4 regions of the Paenibacillus sp. JT31N17 genome follow, and region 4 is predicted to be linked to each of the others. Evidence: riboswitches for the same ligand, from Rfam matches in the RefSeq annotation. Region 4 holds a riboswitch; each other region holds the start of a gene.

Region 1 (5,695 bases), on a different contig from region 4:
GGCAACCAGATCGTGATTACGGCCCTCAGTTTTATTTCCAGGACAGTGTTCATTAACAGCCTTGGCATCGAGTATCTGGGTATTAACGGATTGTTCACCAATCTGCTGACAATGCTCACGCTGGCGGAGGCGGGTATCGGCTCCAGTATTATCTACAGCCTCTATAAGCCCGTCGCGGACAATGACAGGGACACCATCAACAAGCTGATGAAGCTGTACCGGAATGCCTATCTGGTCATTGCTCTCATCGTGGCGCTCCTTGGCTTATCCGTGCTGCCTTTCCTTGACCATTTTGTCAAAGATTCCAGCGTGGAGCATCTTACGGCCATTTATCTGATTTTTTTGCTCAATACCGTCACCCCATACCTCTTCTCTTACAAAAATTCATTTCTGAACGTCAGCCAGAAGGGATATATCGTGACGCTTGTGTTCACCTTGTCTTCGATTCTGTCAACCTGCCTGAAAATAGGAATTCTTACTTACACGAAAAACTATATTCTTTTTCTGATGATAGACAGTGTGATCACGCTTAGCACCGCGGTTATCCTGACGGTAACCGTCAACCGGATGTATCCGTTCCTGCGCGACAAGGTCAGCGGAGGGCTGGACAGCGTGACGAAGAAGGGGATCATCAAGAATGTGAAAGCCATTGTCCTGCAGAATACAGGCAGCTACTTCGTGCTTGGGACGGAGAATATTCTCATCTCAAGCTTCGTAAGTGTTGCGGCTGTCGGCTTGTACTCCAACTACAAGATGCTGATCGAAATCGGGCGGACCTTTATCAATCAGATTTTCAGCAATATGTATCACAGCATCGGCAATCTGGTATCCAAGGAGAGCAAGGATAAGATATTTGCAGTGTATAAAGTGACGCTGCTGCTTAATTTCTGGTTGTATTCGCTGTTTGTCATTCTCTTGTCCCTATTAATCGAACCGTTCATCACCCTGTGGATCGGTCCGGATTTCCTGATGAGCGGCAGCGTGCTCGTTCTGCTGCTGGCTCTGTTTTATGAAAGAGGCATGAGAAATTCCATCACGACGGTGAAAACAACGGCAGGCATCTTCCATCAGGACCGTTATGCCCCGCTCATTCAGGCGGCCGTATGCCTTGGCGTGTCCATTACGCTCGTCCAGACGATCGGGATAGCCGGCGTGTTTATCGGGTCGCTCATCAGCAGCTTGGCCGTTCCCTTCTGGACGACTCCTTATTTTGTCTACCGGAATGTATTCCAGCGGCCCTTGACGGATTATTTCAAGACCTATTTCATCTATACATTGGCAGGCGCGGGTGCTTATGCCCTTGCCAGCGCAGTATGCCATTTCATTCCCGCGAACGGCTTTGCAGAGCTGATAGGGAAAGGCATTGCGGGCTTTTTCACCGTGAATGTTCTTTATATCGCACTGTTTCACCGTACGGAAGAGTTTGGCTATCTGCTCGGAATCAGCCGGAGCATCATCCGCAGGCTGGCGATGAGCCGCAAGGTCAATCACAATATGGAGGGATAATCCTTATGGCGATATTGGTTACCGGCGGGGCCGGATATATTGGAACCCATACCTGCGTCGAGCTGCTGGAGGCCGGATATGACATCATTGTGGTGGATAATTTCGCCAACAGCAGCCCGGAGGCGCTCAATCGGGTAAAGGAAATCACAGGGAAATCCTTTCGGTTCTATCAATTGGACGTAAGAGACCGCAGCGCTCTTGAGGCCGTTTTTGCAAGAAATCAAATCGATGCCGCCATCCATTTTGCCGGTCTCAAGGCGGTCGGCGAGTCGGTTCGTTCACCGCTTTGGTATTATGAGATGAATATGAACAGCACGCTGGCGCTGTGCGAGATCATGAGCAAATATGGCGTGCACAAGCTTGTGTTCAGCTCTTCTGCCACCGTGTACGGGGCATCCGGGGATATGCCGGTGTCCGAGAATTCGCCCATTGGCGCATCCAGCCCCTATGGCCGCACCAAACAAATGATTGAGCAGATATTGCAGGATCTGGCGGCATCCAATCCCGAATGGGGAATCAGCATTCTCCGCTATTTCAATCCTGCCGGCGCCCATAAGAGCGGGAGAATCGGTGAGAATCCCTCGGGCACGCCTAACAATCTGATGCCTTATTTGTCGCAGGTGGCTGCCGGGAGGCTGGAAGAGCTGAGCATATATGGAAGCGACTATCCTACCCCTGACGGCACGGGAATCAGGGATTACATCCATGTTGTAGATCTGGCGCTTGGGCATATCAGAGCCCTTGGACGCATTCTGGATTCATCGGGTCTGAATATTTACAACCTGGGAACCGGGCGAGGTTCAAGCGTTCTGGAGATGATAGCGGCCTTCGAGAAAGCGACGGGGATTCATGTGCCGTACCGCTTCGCTGCCCGCAGGCCGGGGGATATTGCGGTCAGCTGCGCGGACATCCGGAAGGCCAGACAAGAGCTTGGATGGACTGCAGACCGTTGTATCGAGGAGATGTGCGAGGATACTTGGCGATGGCAGGCGAATAATCCCGAAGGCTACGATATCCATGAGAATCGGTTCATGACTGCTTTACTAAAAATGTGAATTATTCGACAAAATTAGTTGAAAAAATCAAAATTCGATCGCACGAAGCGACAGCATCAGCGGAAAGGCTTGATTATAATGGTGAATATAGAAAACGATTACATTTAAATAGGAGACGAAGAAGTGCGTTTTTACCTGGGCACCTTAAACGCATGGAGTCAGTGGTGCAACCGGCCGAATTCGGAGCGGAGGAAATGGTTATGGCGCTTGCAGAACGGATTCGCAAGGATAATTTGGACAAAGAGTGGGTTGAATTGATTATGATCGCACGGGCAATGGGGCTTGACCGGGAAGTCATCCGGGGTGTTCTGAGCGCCCTCCCGAAACTGGAAAACGGCACATTACCCATGGAAGAAAATACATCTACATAGTGCCTAATCCTTGTGGAGCCTCCATTTGTTGAATTCCAGAAATTCTTTAAACTGTTCCTTGCTCACGCCTGATGCCATGGCTTCGCGTACGAGGTCTTCCCATTCCCGGTCAAGCTGCCTTGCTTCGTCATCGGACTTCTGGACGTGAAGCAGTTCTTCTACGGAAATACCCAGTACGGTTCCGACTTTCTCGAGAAATTGAATGGAGGGATTTTGCTGAATCCCACGTTCAATGGAACTTAAGTAGGACTTGGCCACGCCCGCCCGCTCAGAGAGCTCGGTTAAAGAGAGCGCCTTTCTTTTGCGCAGCAGTTGTATGCGTTCTCCAATCATTATACGTATCCTCCAATGTTATAGCTTGCTGAACCTTATTATATCGGATTCTTCTTCATTAAGAAAGAATCTGTTGCTTATAACGAACAGTTGCGGAAAAGTGAACAGCGGTTTTATTGCGCTGAAGACTTTTCCGCTTTTTTTTTGAAATATATGAAAGTATAAATCCCGATTATACTTTGCTTATATTTCTGAGGGAAGAAACCAGGGTTTTGCCGCCAAAGGACGGCGATAGCCGTTTCTTTTCATGCATGGCCGCATGAATCTGCCTGTTTCCTCATCCTCTACGGCAGCTATACAATGGCTTCCTTCTGATTATCAAGCAGATGGCCGAATACTCCGTCCCGATCAGACGCAAGCTGCATGAAGCCTCCGCGCTGCACCACTTTCCCCTGATCAATGACAATGACCTGATCCGCGTGACGGATTGTGGATAAACGATGGGCGACCACAATAATGGTCATAGTTCCTTTCAACCGCTCCAGCGCCTCCTGGATTTTCTTCTCGTTCTCGGTATCCAGCGCGCTTGTCGCCTCGTCCAGCACGAGCACGGCCGGTTTGCTGATGATGGCCCGCGCCAGCACAAGCCGCTGCCTTTCGCCTCCGGACAGCCGGATGCCCCTGTCGCCAATGAGCGTTTCCAGCCCCAGAGGCAGCGCACGGACAAATTCAGCGGACGAGGCGAAGTCCAGCGCTTCCCACAGCTGATCCTCGCTGGCATCGGGCCTGATCATCAGCAGGTTTTCCCTGATGCTGGCATTGTACAGAAAGGGGTCCTGCGCCACATAGCCGATGGACCGCCGGTAGGCAAACAGATTCGCGTTGGTAATGGGTTCTCCGTCGATGAGAATCCGGCCCGATTCAGGCTGCATCAGGCCCATCAGCAGATCGATCAACGTGCTTTTTCCCGCGCCGGAACGTCCGACAAAGGCTGTCATCCGGTTAGCGGGAATGAACAGATTAATTGCCTGAAGCGTATGCGCAGCCTCCTGCCGGTGGTAGCGGAAATACACATTGTCACAGGTAAGCCCATGCTCCAGACGAAGCGGGGCCGGACTCAGGCCGGCAGGACCCGCCTCGTGCTGCTCCACCGCTTCCGCGCATTCCTTCTGGAGGCTGATGAGCGCTTTGAAGGCGGGGACCGTTGCCGCCAGCTGCTCCAGATTGGATTGAATGCCTGTGAATCTCGGCCACAGCCTGGCGAAGATCAGGATAACCAGCAGAAGCTGGGGACCCTGCGTATGAAAGAACTGGAATGAGATAAACACGAAGCCCGCGATCAATAGAGCAGAGGATATTTTGTAAACCAGCTGCGAATTCATTCTGAGCCGGATATACTCCATCTGCTCATGCATCATCCCCTGGGTAAGCGAATGAAGCCAGCCCAGGCGGGATTCCTCGAGGTTGTTGCTCTTGATGTCCTTGATACCGTTCAACTGATCGGTAATGCCGGCAAGGTAGCTTTGCGAGAGCTCCGAGGTTTGACTGCCGAGCACCTTCGCCTGATGAATATATTGGCGCGAGAACAGCGCAAGAACCGTTCCGCAGCCCAGTACGAATAAAGTCATGGCCGGCGAGAGCCAGAAGGCGAACACAATCTGGATAAGCGTAAACAGGAAGGAGGTCACGAGCTGGAGAAACAGGTTGATTCCGCTAATGACGCGCGCAAGCTCGATCGTTAACAGATTAATGAGATCCGACTTCCTCTTCTGGAGGAAAAAGGACCACCTGGACGCGAGCAGTGTGCTGTAGGTTTCAAAGCGCAGCTTGCGGCTGAAGATCTGCTGGATCTCCACATTGCGGATCGTTATTTTACGCTGAATGAGATTTTGACCGAACACGATCAATACATAAAGAGACAAAATCAGGGTCAGCGCCAACGTCTGTGGCATTGCCCGCAGCTCTTCGAGAATTTTGAAATCGTAGCCGCTTGCCTGCTGTACGCTCAAAATCCCACTCATGCTGATCATGGGGATCAGCAGCAGAATGCCGAGACTTTCAAGGAGACTGCTGAATACCATACCAAGCAGATTGATTGTGAGGGCAGCTCCGGAATAAGCGTATAGACGCTTCATGTAATGCAGGATGGGGTTCATCAAACTCGCTCCTAAAGTGAGACCTCTCGCCACCATTCCTATGAACGGCGGCAGCCGGTTTTTCCCGGCCTTATAGCCTGTATCAGTTTCACGTAGATAAATGTCTATAAGGTCTATGCGAAGAAACTAACTTAGCCGCCAGTGGATGGCGTCAGCCGTTTCTTCCCGGCCTTATAGCCTGTATCAGTTTCACGTAGATAAATGTCTATAAGGTCTATGCGAAGAAACTAACCTAGCCGCCAGAGGACGGCATCAGCCGTTTCTTCCCGCCTTATAGCCTGTATCAGGTTCACGTAGATAAATGTCTATAAGGTCTATGCGAAGAAACTAACTT
Region 2 (5,695 bases), on a different contig from region 4:
GATTGGACTAAACACTTGAAGCGTGTAGCTCACATTTGTCAGCGTGTTGATGTTGTTGAAACGAACGACCCCAAAACGGTCAAAGGATGCCGTGGAAACAATCCGGTTGTTGCGGATCAATCGCGCAAAGAATCCGGTCGTATTGAAAGGCACGCCGCTGCCCTGAACCCAGACAACCGTCAGCCGGCTGAAGATAGGTCCTGTTGCTTGAGCCAGACCTTTGGGCTTTGCCAAGCGTACGATTTTCCCCTTGCCCGGTCTTTTCATTTTCGGTTTGACGCATATTGCGGCCATTTGCCGATCACTCCCATCAAGTTCATACTCCAGCGTATGCTGCAGCAGCTTAAGGGAATGGGCTAAAGCGCCTCTATCACGCGTTTATCTTTTCTGTCTCCGGACTGCTCGTCTTCGTCTGTGCAGCGGTTCTGGCCCGGGCGAGCTCGCTTAACAGCAGCCGTGTATCATCCGCTGCCTTCCGCGATTCCACAGTGACTTCGAAATCCCGCCCTCCCCGTCTGGTTGCGGCTCCTTGGGATTCAAAAGCCTCGAAGAACGCCAGGGCTGTAGCTGCGGCAAGACGGGAATCGTCAAGCCGGCCCCCGGCCTGCTTATCCCGGGCCAATCGGGCCATCGTCATAATCGCCCCTGTCTGGTTATCCCGATCATAATGATCATATTGCAGGGCCAGGCGCAGATAGGCTGCTGCTTGTTTCACGTTCCCCAGCCTGGCATGGCAAAGACCAAGGGCGCTGAGCAGCGGTACGGACTGCGGTTCATAGCGCAGTCCGGCCTCCAGCTGTCTTGCGCCGGTAATCGGCGGTACCAGCTGCGAGAGCTCTACACGAATCCGGCTCCAATAGGGATTGGCTGCCAAAGCCTGTTCCAGCAGCGCAGTCTGCTCATTCCCTGCAGCCGAAGCAGCCGCCTCGCGATACGCCACAGCCTTGTCAAATTGCCAGCTGTTCGCGGAAGCAAAAGCAAAAACGGCAGCGGTCAGCAGGACTGCTGTAAATTGGAAGCCAGCCTGCCACTTCGCAGCTGTCCTTTTGCCGAGGGATACCGATCTTGGCGGAAGCTGCCCGGAGCCAGGAGAAGCAAATAACGATTGCCCGCTCTGCGCGGCCCCCGGGTACGGACTGTAGTAGACGAGCCAGCTAAACAGAAGCAGCCAATAGTAACCGAAGGACATGTCAAAATCGACGGCGGCATGAACCAGCAGTACGCCGACAGGGAGGATTCCTGCCCGATCATGCCTCCAAACTATCCGCAAAAGCCCGTACATCATGAGAGCAAATACGATTAATCCGACAATTCCAAGATCAAGCAGCAGATCCAAATAACCGCTATGCACTTCGTTACCAATATACGGGTAGGTTTGGATTTGGGTAAAGAGCATCCGCCAGGTATCCCCGCCCTGACCCAGGAGAGGCGCCTCCAGAAATAGGCTCCATGCATCCTTGTAGAACATCGTACGCGCGCCTGCGGTTTGAAAATGGCCGCTGCTTATCCGCCCTTGAATTACTGCCGGCAGGAGAAGCGCCATAATCAGACAGGCTGCTCCCAACCCGCCCCACGCGGCAAGCTCAAGCTTTCTTCCGGACAAGCCGGCAAATACCGTGCGAAGTGCGGTGAAGCCCGCTGCAGATGCCATCAGGATGGCAAGCAGCCCAAGCGTTTCCCCCATGTGGCCAACGCCTTCATGACTGCCTTGCAGTCCTGCGGCAAAGACAATACGATAGGCTGCCCCCGCCCCAACAAGCGTCCAGCCGCTGTAAACCAGCCATTTGACCCGCTGCTCCCTGGTCAGGAGCAGCAGTCCGGCAAGCCATCCGACAGCCGTTGTAAGCCAGGCTGCCCTGGATTCCGTAAGCAGCAGCACAAGCACCAGCGGCGTGGCCATCATGACGGCAAGCAAGAAAGTCCGATAACGGCCTGCACGTATCAAAAGAAGCCAGTTCCACAGCAAATAAGCTCCCGAGACGGCTCCGAGGAAATTCGGATACTGAACGAAGCCGGCCAGCCGGGCACCGACTGCGGATAAACTGGAATCCCCTGTACTCAGGATCATCTCCGGAACGTCTATCCAGCCGAGCCATCCGGCAAGCGCGCCGCCAATGAGGAACAAGCCGGAACCCTGAAGCGCCATGAACAGCCAGCTCCGGAATGGGCCGATTCTCAGCCACAGATACCCGGATATGAGGAAAGCTGCGTAAGCAGACCATCTGAGCACCTGCTCCAGAGTTCCATGTACGGAAGCCGGTTTGTTGACCAGACTCAAACCAAACAAAAGCGCAATAAGCAGCGGCGTATAAGCCGCCAGCGGCACCGAGGCCCGCACAGCCTCTTCTGCAGGCCCTTTATTTTTTTTCAATATGAAATATTCACCGATCCCGCTACTGCTGCCCCTTATCCTTCGTCTTTGCATTCGAGCCGTAATAAACAAGGACAAAACGGTTGAAGCCATAAGCATCCATTCCCATCTGTAAAAGGATGCGTCAAAAAACATTCCATTCTGGTATGCGGACCAAATGAGCAGCCCGGTAAACATCAGCCCGGCGGCACCAACAACGACTGGCAATTGAATCCCCTCTTCTATTTCACTTTTTAATTGTCCGATATATCTAAATTTTCTAAATATTGTAACATGTTTGAGAATGATTTGAAAATCAGGTGTCATGGAGCTGCTGCCTCAGCAGCAAGAAGAGTTTATTTTCTTATCTTTGAACAAAAAAACAGGCGCTCCGCGATTGCCGCGGTGCACCTGTTTTTTATAGTTAATGAGTCCGGTTGTCACTGGCCTTTTCCTGTTTCCTGCGGTAATAGGCTGCGACCTGCTCCCTCAGAATAAAGGCCCGCAGCGCTCGCTGCTGCAGCCCATCCAGATCGCAAAAGCGCGCTCCATAGAAGGATTGGGCTCCATCGCTGTCATAGCGTATGATCTCCAGCCAGCATGGCAGCTCAAAGCCCAGAGACAACACAGCTTCCAGACGCTCATGCGTCTTGAGCCTCGGCCCCTCGGCAACAATGAACCCCAGCCCGGATAAGCTTATATTTCGTATGGCCAGTTCCATATCTTCAATAAATTCAAAGTTTTCCGGCCCTGTTGACAATTCTCTTGTTTCAATAATTATCTTCTTCATGGTGCCTTTATGGTCAATCTGAACACGGGGAGACTCCCGTTTCTCTTCCAGTCCGCTCAAGGCCCGGACAGGAAAAATAACTGCGATAGATCCTTCCGCCTTGCCGATGACCGTCGACTGCAGACGTTGTATCCCGACCGGAGAGTAGATTGTCATCTCCACCGGATTGCCGAGATCAAATGACTTGTATTCCGTCATTTCAATCTCCATCATCTCGCCCTCAATATGGCTCAAGATCCCCGTTGAGACATATCCTTCTTTCTCGACTACGGTCCGGCTGTGGATTAATACCTTATCTGAGTAAGTTTGCTTTGCTTTCGTGTATAATTCCTTGCTGCGGGCATTCGTGCTCATAAGTACCATCTCCTTAGTGTGCAATCGCCTGGCCGAGTCTTGAGAGTTTGATAAGGGATTGCCTGTTCAAGGAAATGAAAAAAGCCGTTCCTCTGCCTCGGAGCCGCTTGACTTGCACCCTGCTGAAGGGTGTTCATTTCGGCAGCCAGGCTGTCAGTCGCTCCTTTTCAAGAACCTTAGACCCTTTAGCTTTGCGTCCTTGCCTTTCGGCAAGTTTGCCATTATCGGATATATATGAAGTTAGGTACAGGCGATTCTTACATTTCTTCCACGATCATGATACTGTGCGAATCCTTAAGGTCAATCTGATAGGGCTGGGCAGGAGGTGTGCCGTCCGCCTCGCGAAGGATCCGTACGATCGGGCGGTTGACCGCAAGCGGATTATTCAGAGCCACAACCGCAATCTGGCCCGAGCTGAGCAGTACCGTTGTCGATACCGGATAAATGGATATATGCTTGCAAAAGGTCTGGATCAAATCAAGATCGAAGAAAGTGTTCCCGGCCGCGAATAAAAACTCGATGGCTTCCGTAGGCGTATGACGCTTGCGGTGCGGCCTCGGCGAGGTTAACGCATCATAAACATCGGCCAATGCCACAATCTGCGCATATTCATGAATGGCATCCCCCTTTAGCCCACGCGGATAACCCGATCCGTTGTACCGCTCGTGATGCTGAAAAGCACAATGCGCGGACAACAGGGAAATATCGTGCTGGGCGCGGATAATATTGAAGCCATCCTCCGTATGCTTCTCCATCAGGACCCGCTCTTCAGGGGTCAGCGGGGAGGTCTTGTTCAGAAGATCCTTGGGCAATCTTGTCATCCCGATATCGAACAGAAGCGCTCCCATGCCCAATTCTTCAAGCTGGTTGCGGTTATAGCCCTTAGCCAGTCCCATTATGCCTGACAATATAGCCACATTCACGGAATGCTGGAACAGATAGCCATCCGCCACTTGAATATTCGTCAAGCTGACCATAACGTCGTCCCGCGTAACCAGATCCTGCATGATCTGGCCAAACACATTCTTGAACGTCCGGCCCATCTCCGGCGCAATGGTTCTGCCCTTGGTCATAGGATGGTCCTTCAGCGTGGTCATGGTTTTGAATACCGCATCATGGGCTTTTCTGCGCGTATCGTCGCGGATCGCTGTTTCCGGCTCCAGATCCTCGGTAAACGGATCTTCGACGAACAGCATATCGACTCCCAGCATCTTCAGGCGATTGATAAACCGTTCGTTCAGCTCGACACCGACACCCAGAAGAATGTTGCCATTTTCCTGCAGGATCGGGCGAGCCAGTTTATCTCCAGGCTTCGCCGAAAGTATATGTACTTTTCTCATCTGAGCATTCCCGCCTTTAGTCCGGTTGCATATTTGATCAAGCTTGCATCGCTGCCAGTTCGGCAGCACGCAGTTAGTGTAATTGCTTATCGGCGTATATCCTGATGTCTGCGATTTGCACAAGCATATTCAAGTCGCTCCCTTGGTCGGGAAAGTTGGCGCTTCCGACAGAGACGAAAGAGTTGCAATCCTGTCGATAGGGTATAAGCTTGTGCAATTGTTCATGATGCTGGCGAATGACAGCTTCAATCAAGTTTATCATCTGAATCAGGACAAATCATTATAAATTCGTCCACGGCTCATCAGGCGGTCATGCTTCGTCCAGAAAGCGTGCCTGCCGCCGGAAGGGTAAAAGCGGCATATGCCGCTGCGCTTGTCAGGATTGGCACCAAATCGCCCGACATGCCGGCAGACCATGCTCTCAGCCCTGTGTCAGCACGACCGCCCTGCAGCCAAAACGAGCATCACAGCACATAACGCTGCCTGCCTTGTCTAATACTGAACAATCCGGTTGCGGCCGTTCTCCTTCGCTTCGTAAAGCGCCTTGTCCACCTTGACGAACAGCTCGCGCAGATAAGACTTGCTATCCTTCAATTCAGTATCCGGCTGCGGCTCAACGGCAAGCATGCCTATGCTGATTGTAATGGAAACAGGAGCGTTCCCGACTCCGGTATCGACAAAGTTATGCTCAACAACCGACCGTACGCGGTGCGCCAGCTCTTCCGCCTGCTGCCTGGTGGTGTGGGGCAAGTAGACCGTGAACTCCTCCCCGCCGTAGCGGGCGAAAATATCCGTTTGTCTGAGCGTACTGCGGACCACGTCCGCCGTCAACTTGAGAACATCATCGCCGACCATATGACC
Region 3 (5,695 bases), on a different contig from region 4:
TCCAGTTATAACCGCCACTCTCTTGCTAATCATCATCACTCATCCTCAAAGTTTATTTTGTACAACCTACTCTTCTACCAAATAGGTCAGAATATAAGCTAATACCACCTCTAACACGAGAATGTCTGCCATTGGAGCCAGTGCATGAGCGAACAACCGGGCGAGAGCTGTCCAAGCACAATGGATGGTCGGATTGATAATCTGGGTACGCATCAATTGGCATACTTTCGGGCTGCTTTCACCTGCCACAATTTTGAGCTTGAAGGCCGGCTGAGAAATCTCTTGAAGAGCCTGCTCGATATCGGAAGCTCACCGGTAAGCCTGACCAGCTTACGTATAGGCCCCAAGCCTGTAGCATCCGGAAAACCCTTACTTTTACTTTTTTTTGCAATTACAATCGGTTTTTTTTCAACGCTTCAAACTTTCTCAATTTCTAAAAAAATAACTACCTGGTTTTGCTCCACAAAGATATCGACATCGTTTATACTTTCTTGTGGTATTAGTTCTACGAGCTCTTGCATTTGTCCATTAGTTCGATAAATAAGCCACCAATCCATCACAGCTTCCATATAGCCACAATCAGCAACGTCCGGAAGATAATTACCTATCAACAACCGTCCTCTTGGGTTTAGTAAATCAAATAACTTGCTAGTTAATTTTTTTGCTACGCTATCCTTCAGATAATCATATAGACCAGCAGTGTATATCAAATCAAACTTAGGAAGAGACACTCTATCTTTAAGAATGTCAAGAACAGAGGCATGTATGGCTTCACCAAAGTCTTTTATCAGCTCTTCTGTCACAGAAAGGGATTCTTTATCTTGATCAATGGCCACAAACTTACCAATACTTTGGTTATTAGTCGTAACACTATCTTGCACTTCTCTTAAATGACCAGAAGAGATCGCAAGAATAGAAGGATTCTTAATTCGTTCTGATGTTTGATTAATTTTTCTGGAGAGGATACGTCTTCTTTCACGAACAGCATTGCATGCATTGCTTATGCTGTTTAACTCGTAGTATAGAGCCTCCGAAACATCTGCTTGTCCCTCCTTGAAAGGTAGCAAAGTTTTGTCATTATAAGCATAAATCAAGTCCATCATGACAGGGTCACCTGCATAGCCACGTGGTTTTTCGAACACTCGACGTGTTAGTGGCTCCTGTAGAAAGAAATGGTGTATTGAATGTTCACGATATTGTATGATAAATCGTTCCCAGTCTTCTGTTGATAAATGTGTACGTATGTTTCTTAATCCACCATACAAAGTACTTAAAGCTGCAGAGAATTGACCTTGATTAATCAATCCTTCAACCTGACCAAAAAGAAGCTCTTTTATATCCGTAATGTCCAACCTATCGGCTAGATTCAATTTAGTGCACCTCCGCAATAATCATGAGTACGTCCATTATATAGAGAGCATTTCGGATATTATTCGATTTAGATTAGTCCTTTCATTTACCAAGTAAGAGAGCATACTCCCCATGACAGACCCGCACCAAACCCGGCAAGCATCAGTTTATCCCCACGTTTAATTCTTTCAGCTTTCAATTCGTGGTATAAGGCAATGGGAATAGTTGAAGAGTTCGTATTTCCGTAGTCCCGAATCTGTATAGAGAACTTGTCTTTAGGAATCTCTAGCTTACCGCGGAGAGCGTCTATCACATATTCGTTAGCTTGATGAAAGACAAAGAAATCGTAATCATGGACAGTCTCTTTGTTTTGCTCGAGAAATCTTTTTATACTTAGTCTTACTTCTTTTAATACAAAATTAAAGACATCGAAGCCATCCATATAAAGTTCAGCTCTTGAACGCGTGTTACCCAATTTATCAACTTGTTCTACTAGCGCTTCAGGAGTAATGGGTTCGCGTAACCCACCTGCAGGAATGATTACTTTGCCTACACCACCACCATCTGTACCAAAAGTGAAGGTTCCTATAGATGAAGTCCCAAGTTCACTCCTGGATAGTAAAGTAGCCGTTGCACCATTTCCAAATAAGGGCCGTATAGATTTGTCTTTAGGATTTACAAATTTGGTGCTAGTATCTGAGGTGACCAACAACACATTTTTCGCCGTTCCGTTTTCAATCAATCCTTTGGCTAAGGAAAGTGTATACACGAACCCTGAGCATGCAAGGTTAATATCCAAAGCCCCACACGAATTTGGTAGACCTACTCGATGTTGAATTAAACAGGATGTTGATGGCATTAGATAATCAGGTGTTGCCGTACAGTACAATAGAAACTCAATCTCTGACGGGTGACATACATTAGAATCAAACAATTTTTGTATGGCTTGACATGCTAGGTCCGAGGGGTATTCATTATCACCAGCGATATGTTTGGAGTAGATGCCTGTTTTTTGGGTTACGCTACTTTCTGGATCGTTATATTCTTTGTTCTCAGGAACGGAAACTTCAATCGCTTTTATAAAACTTGTATACATAAATCTCACCCTCTTTGTCGCAATGATGGAGACCAAATATATTCAGTGTAGACCCGAATAAGATCAACATTAAAACTACAAATCAAATCATTACTCCATTTTAGATAATTTCGTTTCCACTTGATCGATTATCTTTTTGACAGTAGAAAAGTCCGAAATGAGTAGTTCGTCACCATCATTAAAATTAACTCCAGTGCTATCTTCCAAATCAATTACCAGTGTCACGAAGTCCAAAGAGTCTAGTCCTACCGCAGTTAGATCTTCGTTCATATCAATCTCACGTTGTAACTTCAATGTTTGTTTCACTATTGCAATAATTTCCGGTGTGACTTCATTAATAGTTTTCATTAACTTATCTCCTCATTAATGTAATTTTGTAGCTTAAATGAATAGTTTAGCTATTTTTCTGTTCAACCAACCCGAACAGATAGGCGAATGATCCTTTCAAATCGGATCCTACAATATTTTTTGTACGCAAAAAACCTCCAATCTAATAGATTAGGAGAATACGAAGGAAAAATATCCATCATATTCGGTAACTGGCTGGCATCATGGAATAGCTCGTCCACCTTAGCCCCTATAGCTTTGCGTCCCCCCTTTTCAGATGGGTTTGCCTTTGTCGCATGAAATTTTAATTTACTTTACTAATATATACTTATATACCACATTATAGAATGGTCTTTTCGACCTATTTCGGTAAATTTCAACAAGATTCGTGCAAAATTCTTATGTGAAACGAAATATATGACCCCCTCTCTACGTTTAATATCTTTCAAATTGCTCCCCCACGCCCGCCGCGCCAGGAATTTTTAAGCATATATCGATTTCCTAAAACTTACCTTTACATATGAATTTAACTAATTTTTTATAGGTTTCCGCCTATCTCAACAATTGATCAGCAAAACACCCAATACTAAAAAAACCTCTATAACATAAATTAACCCAATAATAACTTGTATCTTTACTCTTAATTTCTTATATCGGTTTATTTCGTATATTTTTGAGCTGCATATATTAGAAACCATAATCTCCGCGAGACTCCTCCCATTGCATGAAGGAATCGACAAAACTTTACAAAAATCGCCATCCCTATTATAATACATTTGCTTACAAGATTAATTATTTTGTTTGTAAATTATTGTACATATTGAGAGGGTTAAAAGGAGGTGTAGCGGCAAAATATTGGATATTATTGGAAATATAAAAAACGATGGGAATCTATAATTCATCTATATGAAAAACACTCAAATGAATGCGCGCTTGACAAAGATTTTTGGATTTAAGCAAGACAGACAAGGTCAAAGCAATTATTTTAAGTTGTGAAAACTTCCGGTTTTGCTTCTGCTTTTGTCGTCATTACCGACGATCTCGTCATGTAGAAGGGAACATCGAAATGAAACTGCTAGTGGCCGGTAAAAAGGCTAAAAATCTCCGGCGATACGTTGCGTTAGGGCTTATGATGCTGCCGGGCATCCTCTACCTTTTGATCAACAATTATTTGCCGATGTTCGGCGTCATCATCGCGTTTAAAGATTTCAACTATACCAAGGGCATCTTCGGCAGCAACTGGATCGGGTTCAAAAATTTCGAGTATCTATTCAAGACATCCGATGCGCTCCTGATTACCCGAAATACCATTCTATATAATGCCGCTTTCATCTGTTTAAACCTAATCGTGCCGGTCTTTATGGCGATTCTGCTCAATGAAGTCAGGAAAAGGTGGCTATCGCGCTTTTATCAGACCGTTATCCTGCTGCCCTACCTGATCTCGATGGTCATCGTCGGCTACCTCGTCTTCGCGATGCTCAGTGCGGATACCGGCTTCCTGAACAAAACGGCCCTGCCGATGCTGGGCTTGCCGGACTTCTCCTGGTACAGCGAGGCGCATGTATGGCCTTATATTCTGACCGTTGTTCATCTATGGATCAGCGCGGGCTCCTTGAGCGTGATCTACTTAGCCTCGATTATCGGCATCGATCCCGAGTATTACGAGGCGGCTACGATCGATGGGGCCGGTAAGTGGCAGCAGATCAAGCGCATCACAATTCCGCTGCTGGTGCCGGTGATTACGATTATGACGCTGCTGCAGATCGGCCGCATCTTCTATTCCGACTTCGGCTTGTTCTATCAGGTGCCGCTGAACGCGGGCGCTCTGCAATCGACGACCAACGTCATCGATACGTATGTCTACCGCTCCCTGATGACACTCGGCGACGTCGGCATGTCCTCGGCAGCCGGCGTCTATCAATCGCTTGTCGGTTTCGTATTGGTGCTGGCGGCTAACTTCGTCGTCAGAAAAATTAACAAAGATCACGCTTTATTTTAAGAAGGTGGCTCGCATGAAAACGAATAACTCTGTCTGGCAATGGTTCGTGCACATCGTGCTGCTCTTCATATCGACCTTATGCCTGCTTCCGTTCATTTTACTGCTCATCACATCCTTTACGGACGAGCAGTCGATTCTTCGCCACGGATATTCCTTTTTTCCGGAGGCCTTCAGCATGGCTGCCTATCAGTACTTATGGCATGAAATCGACCGCATTTTGCGCGCTTACGGCATCACGATCGCCATTACGGTGATCGGGACCGTTGCCGGACTGATCATTACGGCGCTTCTAGCCTACCCGCTGTCGCGAAAGGAGATGCCTCTCGGCAGGTTCTGGTCGTTCTTCGTGTTCTTTACTATGCTGCTTAACGGCGGACTGGTGCCGCAATACTTAGTCTACACGCAGCTGCTCGACCTGAAGAACACGCTTTTCGCACTGATCGTGCCGGGACTGTTAATGAATGCCTTCTATGTGATGATGATGCGCACGTTTTTCGCGACGTCGATCCCGGCTCCCGTAATCGAGTCGGCCAATATAGACGGAGCCGGCGAATTCCGGACGTTCGTTCAGATCGTGCTTCCGCTGTCGCTGCCGATCTTGGCAACCGTCGGGCTGTTCCAAATGATTCATTATTGGAACGATTGGTTTAACGGCATGATCTACATTACGGACAGCAAGCTGTTTAGTCTGCAGAACCTGCTGAACCGCATCCTGCTCGACTTCGATTTCCTGACCAGCAGCAACTTCGCAGGTAATACGGGCGATAGATATGCTGATGTTCCGAAGGAGACGGTGCGCATGGCAATGGCGGTCATCGGAATCGTTCCGATTCTGATTGCCTATCCGTTCTTCCAGCGCTATTTCGTAAAAGGGCTCACGATTGGCGCAATTAAAGGGTAAGGCCTTCTCCAGTTTTCCGCTG
Region 4 (5,695 bases):
CGGCTGTTCGAAACCATGATTCCGCGGTCGATCAGCTTTGCCAACGCCGCAGCCTATGAGGGCTCGCCGCTTGTATGGACTGACCGCTCCAATCCCGCTGCGGAAGCCTATTATACTTTGGCCAAGGAGGTGTTCGAATATGCCGCCAAGAAAAAAAGAACTGCTCGTAAACTTTGAAGAACCTACTGACAAGCCGTCCTCCGCTGCACCGGAATCCATGGTAGAAAAAGCCGAAAAAACGCTGCGCACCAGAAAGAAGCCGGCTGCAGCCAAGCAAGCCCGGAAATCGCCAGCCGATCCTCCCGGTCAGGAAGCTCCGCCAACTCCAGCTGTTAAAGTGGAGGAACTGGTGCCGCAGGTCAAGCTGGATAAGAAGCTGCGCAAGGAAACCCACTCCAAAGCCGAATTTTATATCCGCAAGGATCTGCTGGAACGGGTCAAAACGATATCGCAAGATAAAGGCAAAGGCTTCAAAACCAACCTTATCAATTATGCGCTGGAGCAGGCATTGGATGGGCTTGACAGATCAGGCCATTCTCCTTCGGCGGATTAGACGTGCATCATCCATTATAGATGTGTTTATGACAAAACAGGCCGCCAGCGGGTATTCCGCCAGCTGCCTGTTTTGTTGTGGTTTGCCCTTGTACCCTTGGCCGTGTTCCCCGATTACAGCGATTATTTCATCAGACCTTCAGCCAAAGAGACAAATCTTATTGAATTTCAATGCGTTTCTTAACGGATTGCGCTTTTTCCTTCTTGGGTATTTCCAGCTTCAGAATACCGTTCTCGAAGCGCGCCGATATTTGGTCATCCTTAATATTTTCTACATAGAACCGGCGGACAAATTCGCCATAATAACGTTCACGCCGGATAACCTGATGATCTTCCCCATCCACATTCTGTTCCTGGTTGCGCGAAGCCTTAATCGTCAAATAATGATTGCTGTAGCTGATATCGATATCAGCTTTACTGAATCCGGGAAGCTCGGACTCAATCAGAAAAGCATCCTCGCGTTCGTGAATATCCGTGCGGAATGGATGGGTATTGCTTCTCATCGGCGCAAAGAAATCTTCATTGAAGATATCATGGAATGATTTCATCAAGCTGCGGCTGACATCTTCATTTCTTTTCCGAAACGGAACTAAATCCAACATGTACATCTCCTCCAATTTCTTATAATGTGATGCTTACACTTTTTATTATAAGGTTGCTGTCTGCTTTCCTCAAACCCGATAAAACAACAATAAAAATCATTTTCCGTGAATTTAAGGAAATCCGGCAGTCCCCTCGTTATTTTTCTCAGTCTTTCTTTGACTTTCTCTGACTTTGACTATTTTTGACCTTACACTGCAGCTGGCGTGCTGCCCAGAATAGCCATGAGGACGTTACATTCCACATGTTGTTCAGATTTTGTACAGTTCCTATCTGGTATAATGGCCTTACAGGAGGGCCTGCCAACATGAAGAAACTGCTTTCTTTTTTGCTGATCATCACTGGATTTGTGCTGATTGCGCTGCCTTTTGCAAAAGAATGGCATTATGATCAGAAGCAGCGGCGTCTGCTTGATCGCATGGATCATAATACCTTCGCCTCCGCGGCTGAGAAATCCGATCGCCTGCTTGCAGAGAGTTACCAGCGACTATCCGACCTGTTTTCTAATGAAGCAGACGCTGCCTTACCTGAGGCTGTCAGCGACGATCAGAGCAAGGAAGATACTCAAGGAATCGCTGTTATTGAAATCGGCAGCCTCGATGTGAAGCTTCCTGTTCTGGAAGGCGCCACAACGCAAAACATGAAGTACGCCGCTGTCCATCTGACAGAAACAGCCGCACTTGGAGATATTGGCAATGCTGCCCTGGCTGCACACCGGGCTCATACGAAAGGCCGATTGTTCAATAGGCTGGGTGAAGTGAAGATGGGCGACAAAATTACGATACGGGTCAAAGACAAGGTTATGGAATATACCGTATTCAAAATATCGGTCGTCAAGCCAACTGACCTGTCCGTATTGAATGGCAATGACACCGACAGGGTGCTCACGCTTATCACATGCGATCCGCTGATTAATCCGACCCATCGTCTGATTGTCCAGGCGAAAATGTAATCTATTATCACTTAAAAATAGTTGTATATTCTATCAAATATTGGTATAGTAAATGTCAAGATAAGTCACGATAACGGCAAACCTGTCGAAAGGCAGCGACGCAAAGCTAGAGGGCCTTCCCATTATTGGATGGCAGCCAGCTACCGAAAGTTTGTCTTTTTTTGTTTTCTAAAAACAATAAACACTCAACGATAAATGGCAAACTTGTCGAAAGACAGGGACGCAAAGCTAAAGGGCCTTCCCGCTTGGATGGCAGCCAGCTACCGAAAGGAGTCTTATTTCATGAAATCTTTTTTTCTTGTTCTCGCGACCGTAATCATTTTGTCCCTTCCCCTCTCCACGACTGTAGCTGCATCCGGTACGGACTCCCCGACTTGGCTCGATACGAAGCAATTGGACAATGGAGTTATCGGAGCTGCATTTAAACCTGCCGCAAAAACACCTATTGTGCTGTTAATAACCAAAAACGGAGTCACTTATACATACAAATTGCCTGCCACAGGTACGATGGAATACTTCCCCCTGCAGCTTGGTGATGGTGCTTATACTATCTCTCTTATGCAAAATGTTACCGGCACCAAATACAAAAAAATCGGTACGGAATCAGTTAACCTGAACTTGAGCGATGACAGCAGTGTATTTCTCGGTTCCGTGCAAAATATCAATTGGAAAAGCTCTCCGACTGCTGTCGCCAAAGCCAAGGAATTGACGAAAAACAAAACGAAAGTTGAAGACAAAGTCAAAGCGATTCACGATTATATCGTTAAAACCATCAAATATGATTCCAAATTGAGCACATCTGTAACAACGGACTATATTCCCGATGCGAACAGAACGTTGAAATCAGGCAAAGGCATCTGTTATGATTACTCCTCCCTGTTTGCAGTCATGGCTCGCAGCGCCGGCATCCCTACAAAGCTGGTTATGGGAACAACCGATTATGTGAAAGGCTACCATGCCTGGAACCAGGTAATGATTAACGGGAAATGGAGCAATATTGATACAACGGTTGATTCCGGTTTGGGCAAAACCAGCACAAGCAGCAGTTCAATGTTCAAAGAAGCCGGCAAATACGCAGCAGCTAAATTCTATTAAGCATTAATCTGATCGCTTGATAGCATCTGTCATTAAGCAAAAGCAGCTTAAGACAGCAAATAGCGCAAAAAAGAGACTATTACAGGATCCCCCCTCCTGTAAAGTCTCTTTTTTGCATTTTAACGGGCAGTTCGGTATTAAGTGGTCTGGATATGCAATCCTTTATTTCATGACAAATGCCTCACCTATTGTGCATCTCACCATTATCATATGAGGAGCCGCGCCTCCTCATATGATAATGCGGAGGAACAGCTCCTGATGGATTTTTACTAAAAATGATCTTATTTCTGGAGATGCTTCCGGCGCAATCTCAGCAAAACAATTCCGAGAATGACCAGGCACAGTCCTGCAAGTTGAAGCGGCAAAGAACTGCTTTCCCCTGTTTTGGGGAGCGTCTTGCCAGGTGTGCTGCTGCCTGGATCGTCATTACCGGGTTCTATACCGCCCAAAGGAATCTCATCCACATTTACATCGAACAGGACTTCTTCTTCGTTGCCGTCCTTGTCAATTACGATGATAGAGAAATGATCCTCGCCCGTATAGCCCGGTTCAGGTGTATACATCCATTTACCATCCGGATCAACCGTCAATGTACCATGTTCCGGTTGGGTACCGATTGCAACATTGCCGCCTTCTGGTACTTTAACCGTCCCTTTAATCGGTTTGTCCTGTACGGTTGTTTCCTGCTGCGGTACTTGTGTATCGCTGCCAGGTTCTGCGCCTGGATCAGTCGGCTCACCTGGATTCGATGGTGTACCCGGGTTACCCGGATTGACTGGCGAACCTGGTTCGCCCGGTGCTCCCGGATCAACCGGCGGCATTCCCGGATTTGCCGGATTTGCCGGATTTGCCGGATCCTCCGGATCGTCAGGTGTTGTCGGATCCTCCGGATCAAGTGGAGGGAAGTACGGATAATAAGGATACATTAATCCCAAATCGATCGTGAGATCTTCCCATCCCCGCGGGGCGTCTTCACCAATCGTGATGACTGCTGTAGTACCGTCAGTCAGCTTATTGGAGTCTTTATCAGCCGCTATTCCCACTGCTTCCGGAGTTGTCAATTCATAGCCCTCAGGAGCTTCGAATTGAACAAAATATTGGCCTCCGACCAGATTGTCAAACCGATAATAACCCGGTTTCCCTGCAGCATCATCTGCAGTCAAAGTCTCTGCAAGCAATTGCATGTCTTTGTTATAAAGCTTGACCTTCACGTTGTTAATACCGTCGTCATCAGCTTCATCCTGCATGCCATTCCCGCTGCTGTCCAGCCATACGTAGTTGCCAATGACGCCTTTGGCAACAAGACCCAAGTCAATGCCGAGATCCTCCCAGCCGGGAGTTTCGCCGATTTGAATTTTAGCTGTAAAACCATTCTCATCGGTTGCATTGGAATCCTCTTTGACGTCGGCTCCTTGTTCCTGAACGGTCCTCATATAGTCGGCAGGCACAATGAACTTGACTAAATAGTCGCCTGGCAGCAATCCGTCGAACAAATAATAACCCGCTCTGCCTGTCGGATCCGCTGCAGTTGTTGTAGCGGCGACAGGGGTTCCTGACACATCATCTTTGAACAACTGGACTTCGAGTCCGTTGATTCCCTGAAGCTCATTCTCGTCTTGTATACCGTTCCGGTTTCGGTCCAGCCATACATAGTTTCCGATCACGCCCCGTGGAACCAATCCCAGATCGATCGTCGGATCCACCCAATTGGAAGGTCCGATTACAATCTCATCGGTAAAGCCGTTGCCGTCCGTGCTGTTGGAATCCGCCTCGGGCGATCCAACCACCGGTTTGGTTGTTTCATACTGTCCACTGTAGAAGAATTTAACGTAGTACCTGCCTTCTTTCAGGCTGCTGAACAGGTAGTAGCCTGGCTGGCCGCCATTATCCTTCGTCACCGCTGTGGCGATTTCCGTTCCATTCCGGTCATCGTACAACTTCACGGTTACTCCGTTGACGCCGGATTCATCATCGTTTTGTATGCCGTCCTGATTCTTGTCCAGCCATACATAATCGCCGATAGCGCCTTTCATTGCGATCAGGCCCAGATCAATACTGTGATCCACCCAACCCGGAATTTCGCCAATTTCAATAACAGATGTAATTCCGTTTTTGTCCGTTGCGTTAGAATCCAGATCCGGATCCGCTCCTTGTCCCGCAGCGGTCTTCACATAATCTGTTGGAACAATGAACTGCACAAAATAATTGCCTTGCAGCAGATTATCGAACAGATAATAGCCCGGCTTACCTGTGGAATCGTCAGCCGTGGTTGTTGCGGCAACAGGAGCTCCAGCGGGAGAGTCCTTATAAAGCCGAACTTCGATTCCGTTGATTCCTTGAAGCTCGTCTTCATTTTGTATGCCGTCGCGGTTGCGGTCATCCCATACATAATTTCCGATTTCACCTCGCGGCACCAATCCCAAATCGATGGTCGGATCATCCCACTTAGAAGGTCCGATTACGATTTCATCCGTAAATCCGCTCACATCCGTGCTG

What was found. A riboswitch is a leader RNA that binds a small molecule or an ion and turns the genes downstream of it on or off. The one in region 4 is predicted to bind cyclic di-GMP.
Region 1: it holds a riboswitch for cyclic di-GMP, as region 4 does, so the genes downstream of both, AC0YOB_RS21560 (hypothetical protein) here and AC0YOB_RS25860 (transglutaminase-like domain-containing protein) in region 4, are expected to answer to the same signal.
Region 2: it holds a riboswitch for cyclic di-GMP, as region 4 does, so the genes downstream of both, AC0YOB_RS22050 (PilZ domain-containing protein) here and AC0YOB_RS25860 (transglutaminase-like domain-containing protein) in region 4, are expected to answer to the same signal.
Region 3: it holds a riboswitch for cyclic di-GMP, as region 4 does, so the genes downstream of both, AC0YOB_RS25460 (acyl carrier protein) here and AC0YOB_RS25860 (transglutaminase-like domain-containing protein) in region 4, are expected to answer to the same signal.

The regions. Positions count from the first base shown of each region.
Region 1 is NZ_JBWDNP010000006.1:446,638-452,332, reverse strand. Features, by position in the region: gene AC0YOB_RS21570 (lipopolysaccharide biosynthesis protein) at 1-1,506, shown strand, start outside; gene galE (UDP-glucose 4-epimerase GalE) at 1,512-2,561, shown strand; cyclic di-GMP riboswitch class II at 2,664-2,746, shown strand; gene AC0YOB_RS21560 (hypothetical protein) at 2,726-2,932, shown strand; gene AC0YOB_RS21555 (helix-turn-helix domain-containing protein) at 2,936-3,265, opposite strand; gene AC0YOB_RS21550 (ABC transporter ATP-binding protein) at 3,559-5,361, opposite strand.
Region 2 is NZ_JBWDNP010000007.1:92,421-98,115, forward strand. Features, by position in the region: gene AC0YOB_RS22040 (hypothetical protein) at 1-294, opposite strand, end outside; gene AC0YOB_RS22045 (O-antigen ligase family protein) at 371-2,578, opposite strand; gene AC0YOB_RS22050 (PilZ domain-containing protein) at 2,775-3,494, opposite strand; cyclic di-GMP riboswitch class I at 3,632-3,724, opposite strand; gene AC0YOB_RS22055 (HD-GYP domain-containing protein) at 3,752-4,834, opposite strand; gene AC0YOB_RS22060 (histidine kinase N-terminal 7TM domain-containing diguanylate cyclase) at 5,327-5,695, opposite strand, start outside.
Region 3 is NZ_JBWDNP010000009.1:244,342-250,036, reverse strand. Features, by position in the region: gene AC0YOB_RS25480 (SDR family NAD(P)-dependent oxidoreductase) at 1-33, opposite strand, end outside; gene AC0YOB_RS25475 (hypothetical protein) at 67-300, opposite strand; gene AC0YOB_RS25470 (hypothetical protein) at 417-1,370, opposite strand; gene AC0YOB_RS25465 (3-oxoacyl-ACP synthase III family protein) at 1,457-2,446, opposite strand; gene AC0YOB_RS25460 (acyl carrier protein) at 2,537-2,794, opposite strand; cyclic di-GMP riboswitch class I at 2,978-3,071, opposite strand; gene AC0YOB_RS25455 (ABC transporter permease) at 3,840-4,772, shown strand; gene AC0YOB_RS25450 (carbohydrate ABC transporter permease) at 4,786-5,673, shown strand.
Region 4 is NZ_JBWDNP010000010.1:71,934-77,628, reverse strand. Features, by position in the region: gene AC0YOB_RS25880 (ParA family protein) at 1-177, shown strand, start outside; gene AC0YOB_RS25875 (hypothetical protein) at 140-553, shown strand; gene AC0YOB_RS25870 (Hsp20/alpha crystallin family protein) at 711-1,154, opposite strand; gene AC0YOB_RS25865 (class D sortase) at 1,460-2,104, shown strand; cyclic di-GMP riboswitch class I at 2,170-2,252, shown strand; cyclic di-GMP riboswitch class I at 2,292-2,372, shown strand; gene AC0YOB_RS25860 (transglutaminase-like domain-containing protein) at 2,387-3,199, shown strand; gene AC0YOB_RS25855 (SdrD B-like domain-containing protein) at 3,481-5,695, opposite strand, start outside.